2 regions of the Paenalkalicoccus suaedae genome follow, and region 1 is predicted to be linked to the other one. Evidence: a T-box and tRNA genes for the amino acid it is inferred to sense, from the RefSeq annotation. Region 1 holds a T-box; the other holds one or more tRNA genes.
The links. A T-box is a leader RNA that pairs with one kind of tRNA and senses whether it is charged. The one in region 1 lies ahead of argS (arginine--tRNA ligase), so its partner is inferred to be a tRNA-Arg.

Region 1 (4,427 bases):
ACTGGCAGGATACATTAGGCCTTCCAGAAGACGTCACTGGTGGTGTATATGTAGAAGGCGTACAGCCAAATACACCAGCAGCTACGGCAGGCCTCAATGAAGGCGACGTTATCGTATCGCTAGACGGAGAAGAAGTACTTGATGCAAACGATTTACGACGATTCCTTTACTCGGATGTTAGCATTGGAGATACGATCGAGGTATCCTTCTACCGTGACGGCGAACAGCAAAGCGTCGAACTAACGTTAGAAAAACAAGTATTTTAATGAATAAAGCATGAACGAACCGCTCCTTGATGGGGCGGTTTTTTTGTTGTAGACAACGCGGATTTTTCATCCACAAGATTCATCCTATGCTATACTAACTACGAATACACCTATCCACCTGTGGATAAATAAGGAGGCAACATCTATGATCATTTACAGCTGTACAGAGCACATTGAAGAAGCGCTGGAAGAGTGCCTAGAAGACGGAAGCTTACCGCCACATATGGAAAAATTAGCAGAAGTAGCAGAGGAAAAATGGACCTGTTTCTTATGCGAAGCCGAAGCCGATTACAAAGTGGAGAAGAACGATTAAAAAGTTACCCACAAAGTTATGCACAGTTATACACATGGTAAATTCTAAGTAAGGTAGCACCCCAATAGGTAGCGACCTTAACAATAAAAATACGAACACGATGTAAACGGATTGTAAAGGATCAAAATCGCTTACATACAGACAAAGGGGAACAAACTGTGGGTAACAGAGTGCTCCCTTTTTCCTGTGTATATGTGGATAAGATTTGTGGATAACTAATTGAACCGTGGATAACTGTGCATAACCTGATATTACATATCTTCTGGCGCCTCAATGCCAAGTATCCACAGGCCTTCTTGAAGAACGGTGCGGACAGACTCCACGATAGCAAGCTTGGAGGCATCCTGCGAGATAGGTTCGTGTGCATAAAAGCGCGAAAAATCACGAGCAAGGTCCAGCGTGTAGCGAGCAACAAGGGAAGGATTATGCTTGTCGCAGGCGTCTTTTAAGACGATTGGAAATTGCGACAGTGTGGTAATCACGTGCCATTCCTCATCCGAGTAAGGTCGATTAGTAGGCGAAGGCTTTATAGAGGACGACTTCTTGATCAGGGATGAAGCTCTTGCATATGCGTATTGCACGTATGGTCCAGTCTCGCCTTCAAACTGCAAAATATCCTTTAATGAAAACGCTAAGTCATGAAGGCGATCGTTTTTTAAGTCGTGAAAGAGAATAGCGCCAACGCCTACTTGCTTTGCAACTTCCTCTTTATTTGGAAGTCCTGGATTTTTTTCTTCTATATTATGTGCAGCTAAGTCGATCGCTTCTGCTAATACATCCTCCAACAAAATAACCTTTCCTTTTCGAGTCGACATTTTCTTCCCATCCTGTAGCACCATGCCAAAGCGAACGTGAGAGAGGGAGGGCGCAATGTTGGCCTCCTTTAACACAGCTTGAAGCTGATTAAAGTAAAGCTGTTGCTCATTGCCGACGACATAGACGAGCTCATCCGCCTTGTAGTACTCCTTACGATAGCATGCTGCCGCAACGTCTCGCGTTGCGTAAAGTGTTGCACCGTCTGATTTTTTTAGTAAAAGCGGAGGATACCCATACTTTCCTAACGAAACAATCGTTGCGCCATCTGATTCACTAAGAAGCTGCTGGTCCTCAAGCCTTTTGAGTGCCTGGGTCATCTTATCATTATAGAAAGATTCCCCTTCATACGTATCAAACGTGACGCCTAAAAGATCATAAAGTTCGGTAAAGGCGCGCAACGACTCCTCGCGAAACCACGTCCAAAGTGACGTAGCCTCTTGATCGCCCTCCTCTAATTGCTTAAACCAATAGCGTCCTTTGTCGGCAAGTGTTGGGTCCTGGTTCTCTTCTTCATGAAAGCGGACGTAGAGAGTGAATAACTCTTTGATCGGATTCTCTCTAATTTTCACCTCAGAACCCCACTGCTTGTAAGCATAAATCAGCTTGCCAAACTGTGTGCCCCAGTCGCCGATATGATTAATGCGGATCGGAGTTGCGCCATTTTTTTCGTACAAGCGAGCGATGGCATGCCCAATCACCGTCGATCTCAAATGACCCATCGAGAATGGCTTAGCGATGTTTGGGGAAGAAAAGTCAATCGCGACCTTTTTACTCGAGGCAGGCTGTTGCCCATAATTCTTGCCGGCAGATAGGATAGATGCAAGTAGCTCTTCGGCAAATGTCCCGCGTGGAAGACGCAGGTTGACATAACCACCGATGGCTTCAGCCTCTGGACCGATTGCTGTGGCAATTTCCTGAGCAATCGTGGCTTTCGACTTGCGACGAGTCTTTGCTAGTCTGAAACATGGAAAGGCGACGTCACCAAATTCACGTTTTGGCGTTTCGAGGAGAGAAAGAATCTCCTCTTTTTGAAGATCTTCTTGTACGTGAGGGGATAGAATAGATAGCGCTTGTTCGTAAATCATGACAGATACACACCCTTTTCATATAAATAGGAAAACAACAAAAAGACCATCAGGAATGCCTGATGGTCGTAAATGAGCTCCCTTATAGAGAGACGGATCGTTTGTCCGCGGTGCCACTCTCTTTGGTTTACGTGATAGTTCAGGTTGGAACATATGGTGTAAACCCAGCTTGACGTAATAACGGTTACGGGACCGGCACACCCTACTTGCTCGTTCAGGTATGCTTCTCTGAAGTGCGTTTCCTTACATTGCTTTGCTCAGGCTTTCACCAGTCCCTGAGTCGCTTTGTGCCAACTATGTATGTACTCTCTTCATCATCGAATTTTCCCTATATTACCATATATTGATTTATGTTGTCTAGATGGTGGAGGTAGGGGAGGTGAAAGGGGTATTCAAAATACGTATAACATAAAGTGACATGAGTATGGAAATCGTGTGCATTTCGACTATATGAATGTTCACAAAAAAAGGAACCGAAAACAAGCATCGGTTCCTTCATTATTAATCAGAAGCTACTAAAACTTTTACCGTTATTCCTGTTAAAGCTTCAGCTCCGCGCGTTCTTCTTCCGTAAACACGCGCGAGCGGACTAAAAATCGCTTCCCCTCAGGTCCTTCCAACGAAAACATGCCGCCTCGTCCGTCCACGACATCAATGATGAGCTGCGTGTGCTTCCAATATTCATATTGGTCTTTGGAGATGTAAAAGTTGCTGTCTCCAATGGTACCTAAATGAATATCTGATTCACCGATGCGTAGCTCCCCATCTTGGTAACACATCGGCGAGCTACCGTCACAGCAGCCTCCTGATTGATGGAACATGAGTGGGCCGTGGCGATTCTTCAGTTTTTCAATGAGCTCGAGTGTTGCATCTGTTGCCGTTACTCGCTCCACCATGGCTCTCCTTCCTTTCTGTTTAAAAGAATCCTTTTGGCTCCTCGCTATAGCTAACTAGCATGTTCTTGGTCTGCTGATAGTGACCGAGCATCATAAGGTGATTCTCACGGCCGATTCCGGACTTTTTATAGCCTCCGAATGCAGCGTGTGCAGGGTAGTCGTGGTAACAGTTTGTCCACACGCGTCCTGCTTGAATAGCGCGACCGAAGCGGTAAGCGGTGTTGATGTTACGTGACCAGACGCCAGCGCCAAGTCCATAGAGCGTGTCGTTTGCAATGTGGAGCGCCTCAGCGTGATCCTTAAAGGACGTAACCGATACAACAGGACCAAAAATCTCCTCTTGGAAGATACGCATATTATTTTTGCCCTCAAAAATGGTTGGCTTGACGTAATAGCCACCGCTTAGGCTACCACCAAGGTCGGCCTGCTCGCCGCCTGTCAGGATTTTAGCGCCTTCCTGCTTACCAATATCCATATAGGAAAGGATTTTGTCGAGCTGCTCTTTAGAAGCCTGTGCGCCCATCATCGTGTCTGTATCTAGAGGGTCACCCATCTTAATTTTGTTGACGCGCTCCACAGCGTGCTGCATGAACTTGTCATAAATCGAGTCCTGAATGAGCGCACGAGATGGACATGTACATACTTCTCCTTGGTTTAAGGCAAACATGGAGAAGCCTTCTAATGCTTTTTGGAAAAAGCTATCGTTGTGCTGGAGCACGTCTTCGAAGAAGAGGTTCGGAGACTTACCGCCAAGCTCAAGTGTGACTGGGATCAAGTTTTCCGATGCATACTGCATGATGAGACGTCCCGTCGTTGTTTCGCCAGTGAAAGCGACTTTATTAATTCGTGAATTGGACGCAAGTGGCTTACCAGCCTCGACGCCAAACCCGCTCACGATATTTAACACGCCAGGTGGCAGGAGGTCTTCGATCAGCTCAAGCCAAACAAAAATAGACGTTGGCGTTTGTTCAGCAGGCTTTAATACGACACAGTTGCCGGCAACGAGTGCTGGTGCGAGCTTCCAAGCAGCCATAAGAAGCGGGAAGTTCCA
Region 2 (4,427 bases), 1.6 Mb from region 1:
AGTAGAGAGCGTCATTGCTTATATGGAAGAAAATGATGTGAACTACGTCATGTTTGAGCAAAACATTCCTACAAATATCGCTGAAACAGTTCGTGAGCAAGTAGGTGCAGAACAGCTTTGGTTACACAACTTAGAGAATCTGACAGAAGAAGATGTTGAAAATGGGGAAGACTATGTAAGCTTGATGCAACGTAACATTGAGACACTTCAAACGGGTCTCCAGTAAACAAGCAGAGGATCTTTTGTGGCTCCCTTAATTAGTGCACTTCTATTGGTATTACGATAAAAAACGTGTAAAATAGAAGAAGACATGATAAAGAAAGGGTGTTTGACATGGAATTTCAAATGTTTATGAACGATGTTGTGCAAGCAGCGCGTGAAGATATGATTAATGCTGGATATGACCAGCTTCGCACTCCGGAAGAGGTAGATGCAGCACTTACGGAAGAAGGTACAACGTTTGTAGTTGTTAACTCTGTTTGTGGTTGTGCAGGAGGAATTGCACGTCCTTCAGCAGCATACATGAAAAACTTTGAAGTACAAGCTGACCGTTACGTAACGGTATTTGCAGGTCAAGATAAAGAGGCAACTGAGAAAGCACGCTCTTACTTCACTGGCTTCCCTCCATCATCACCGTCCTTCGCGCTTCTAAAAGATGGCGAGCTTAAAATGATGGTAGAACGCCATGAAATCGAAGGTCATGAACCAATCGAAGTCGTTAACAAGCTAGAAGCAGGATTTGAAGAGCACTTCAAGAAATAATACGGTGCACGTAAAAGAGCCAGGAGGCTTCCTAATTAGGATCCTCTTGGCTCTTTTTGTTTGATGTTATACTATATAAATTAATAGCCAAAATATAGATTGGGTACATGAGTAATCCTCCTCTTACTACGAGTCCAGACACCGGGTTTGGATAGTCTCCTCGATAAGTCATAGGGAATATCGTCGTGAATATGTGTGTAAAAAGGACAAAAATAGGAATTCATAACATAATAGTCCAAAGATTAGTCTTGTGACTGGAGAACCATTTTTTTGTAAGGTAGTAAAGAATCAGTGTGCCAACAGTTAACTGAATGAATATAAAAACGCCAAATAATATTTCGATCGTACCAAATTCCAAATTGGTTAATCTGTTAATTCTATATGCATTTAAGAGAAGTTGAACTGGAATAAATGCCATTAAAGCATATAAAGAACTTAATATAAATAACTTAAAGAAGTTCATACCTGCCTCCATTAAATAAAACTAAATTGCTGTAATCCCTTATTAAGATATTTATTATAGCATATTAATTTAAACTAAATGGTAGTTTAGTTATTATGTGGTTATGTATAAAATGTGATTATTATCTACTTCAAACAAATACATAAAAAGATTTTTCATAGATGCATTTATAACAAACTTCAAATATTTCTTGGTAAGATAGTTACAATGCTCTATGGACTGTGCTATACTTTTTGAAGCGTGCAATTTTTGCAATTAATCTACAGGAGTGAGTTTACATGGAAGAGCTATATAACCAAATACATATATACTTAAATCAAGAGGAAGAAATTACGTTCAAGGAATTTGATCGTTACTACAAGGATGCTGTTGCATATTTTAACGAGCATGCCGATGAGTTCGATGAAGATCACATTTGGAAAGGCCTCTTTATTTCTGAGAATGTGATGTCAAATGCAGAAGGTCGAGCAAAAGAGACAAAGAATGCAAAAGAAGGCAAGAAATACGAAAAGATGAACCAACGCTTGACGCTATGGGCTCAAAATTTTGCAGCACGTCTTGCAAGACTAGGCTATGACCAGGATCAAATGAACGAACGCTTCGAAAAGATGTTCGAAGACTACGAAAAGCTTGTTAAGAAGGACAGCGAATAATAATTGCATCTTTATGCTGAAATTGTTATACTACTAAAGTGTCGTTAACGAAACGATGCTTTACACGCGCCCGTGGTGAAATGGATATCATACGAGATTTCGGCTCTCGCGTTTCGGGTTCGAATCCTGACGGGCGCGCCATTAAACAAACTTTTAAGTCCGTCGATGACGGACTTTTTTTGTATATATAACTTCATTTATACGAAGCTTAAGGAATGTAAAAAGGGTAACCATAACATTTAGAAGTCTTATCACTAAACAGATGATTCACAAAAACCGAGCTAATATCATATAAACAGACCCTTAATGTCAAAGAGAAATAACTACATATACCTACACTCTTTCATATATATATATTCTTAAATCAAACGAAGAGCTGACAGTCAATATTTTAAATTGAACATGATAAACTATACCTAAACAAAAAACAAAGCAGGTGACGCGATTGTTTAGAATCGGATATCGAACATTAAAAACAGCATTTGGTGCAGCAATCGCTATACTAATCGCACAAATGCTCGGCCTAGACTTCTTTGCGTCAGCCGGCATATTAACCATATTGTGTATCCAAAAAACGAGAAAGCGTTCCTTTAAAAGCGCATGGAACCGATTTTTAGCCTGTATGATCGGGCTAGTTATCGCGAGTATCATTTTTGAGACACTAGGCTACATGTTTTACTCCGTCGCCATCGTACTGCTTCTTTTTATACCCGTCACAGTAAGACTCAAAATTACGAGCGGAATCGTGACAAGTGCCGTTATCATGTTTCATCTATATACAGTTGGAAATGTTACGGTCGGGCTTCTTTGGAATGAGGTACAATTAATTAGCATAGGAATCGGCATGTCGCTCCTTATGAATGCCTATATGCCTAGCGTGGAAGATAAGCTAGGTCAGATGCAAAAGGAATTAGAAGAGGATTTATCTATTATTTTTAAAGAGTTTGCGTCTTACATTCGGACCGGTGAAAGTGAGTGGGCTGGCAAGGAGATTACCGATGCCTCTGAACTCGTTAATCAGGCCAAAAATGCCTCCCTTGAGAATTTAGAAAATCACATCTTGCGCTACGAAGATATGTATTATCATTATTTTAAGATGAGAGAAAAACAGTTAGATATTATCGAGAGACTTATGCCACTTTTAACGTCTATTGATTATCATGTAGATCAAGCTGATATGCTAGCAGACTTTTTAGAAGAGCTATCTGAAGGCGTTAATGCACAAAACACGGCCTATATTTTTATCGAAAAGCTAGAAGAACTCCGAAGCTCGTATAAAGAAATGGAGCTTCCAGACTCGAGAGAGGAATTTGAGGCTCGTGCAGCACTTGCTAACGTTGTGAGAGAGCTAGATCAATACTTAGCAATTAAACAGCAGTTTAAGCCTATTCAAGAATACAGAGCGTTTGAATAATGCAATGAGTAGTGTCTCAAAATCAAGACTTCAAAAAAACGCACATCCAGATGGATGCGCGTTTTTTTGAAGTCGTCAATTAAAATGCGGAAACTCCCATTAATACAGTTCCAAAAAACATAATGAAAATCATCACATAAATGATAGCCATTCTAAATTTACGAGGCATTATTTTCCCTCCTATATACGTAGCTAAGCTTATTGTACTCATTTTGGGAGACGTTTTCAAGATCGAGTTTCTAAATGAGAAGGAAGATATGGTATACTACTAACATATATTGACTGCTTAATTAGGAGTGATGGAAGCGATGGATTCTTTCGATCAAACGTATCAAGAGTGGCAGCATAAGCTTAAGGAGCAGATAAAAAAACGTCCAGAACGTAAAGAGGTGTTTAAGACCTCTTCTCATATTGAAATTGAACGTCTTTATGTGCCGGACAAATTTGATAGCGCTTACAAAGATAAAATTGGATTACCTGGAGAATTTCCCTATACAAGAGGCATTCAGCCTACCATGTATCGAGGGAAGCTATGGACGATGCGACAATACGCTGGATTTGGGTCTGCGAGAGAAACAAATAAACGATTTCGTTATTTACTAGAGCAAGGACAAACAGGTCTCTCTGTTGCATTTGATTTACCAACTCAAATTGGCTATGACTCTGATGATCCGATGTCACTTGGTGAGGTCGGCAAAGTGGGTGTTGCGATTGATACGTTAGAGGATATGGAGCTTCTCTTTGATCAGATTTCACTAGGGGACGTCAGTACATCGATGACCATTAATGCACCTGCATCCGTGTTACTTGCTATGTATATTGCAGTAGCAGAAAAGCAAGGGGTTGACTCATCTCAGATTAAAGGAACCATTCAAAACGATATTTTAAAAGAATATATTGCTCGGGGCACGTATATTTATCCTCCAGAGCCTTCAATGAGACTGATAACCGATATTTTTGAGTATTGTACCGATCATGCGCCAAGTTTTAATACGATTAGTATTAGTGGCTATCATATTCGTGAAGCTGGGTCCACAGCTGTACAAGAGCTAGCGTTTACGCTTGCTAATGCGATTGCCTATGTGCAGGCGGCTGTCGATAAAGGTCTGGATGTCGATGCGTTTGCTCCAAGACT

Region 2: it encodes a tRNA-Arg, which carries the amino acid that the T-box ahead of argS (arginine--tRNA ligase) is inferred to sense. The anticodon was not compared.

The regions. Positions count from the first base shown of each region.
Region 1 covers NZ_CP041372.2:3,931,107-3,935,533, reverse strand. The annotation lists gene FLK61_RS19785 (S1C family serine protease) at 1-266, shown strand, start outside; gene FLK61_RS19780 (CxxH/CxxC protein) at 412-579, shown strand; gene argS (arginine--tRNA ligase) at 831-2,480, opposite strand; T-box leader at 2,566-2,807, opposite strand; gene FLK61_RS19770 (DUF779 domain-containing protein) at 3,020-3,376, opposite strand; gene adh (aldehyde dehydrogenase) at 3,396-4,427, opposite strand, start outside.
Region 2 covers NZ_CP041372.2:1,545,662-1,550,088, forward strand. The annotation lists gene FLK61_RS08365 (metal ABC transporter solute-binding protein, Zn/Mn family) at 1-226, shown strand, start outside; gene FLK61_RS08370 (BrxA/BrxB family bacilliredoxin) at 334-762, shown strand; gene FLK61_RS08375 (hypothetical protein) at 1,504-1,878, shown strand; tRNA gene FLK61_RS08380 (tRNA-Arg) at 1,945-2,019, shown strand; gene FLK61_RS08385 (aromatic acid exporter family protein) at 2,324-3,292, shown strand; gene prli42 (stressosome-associated protein Prli42) at 3,372-3,461, opposite strand; gene FLK61_RS08395 (acyl-CoA mutase large subunit family protein) at 3,601-4,427, shown strand, end outside.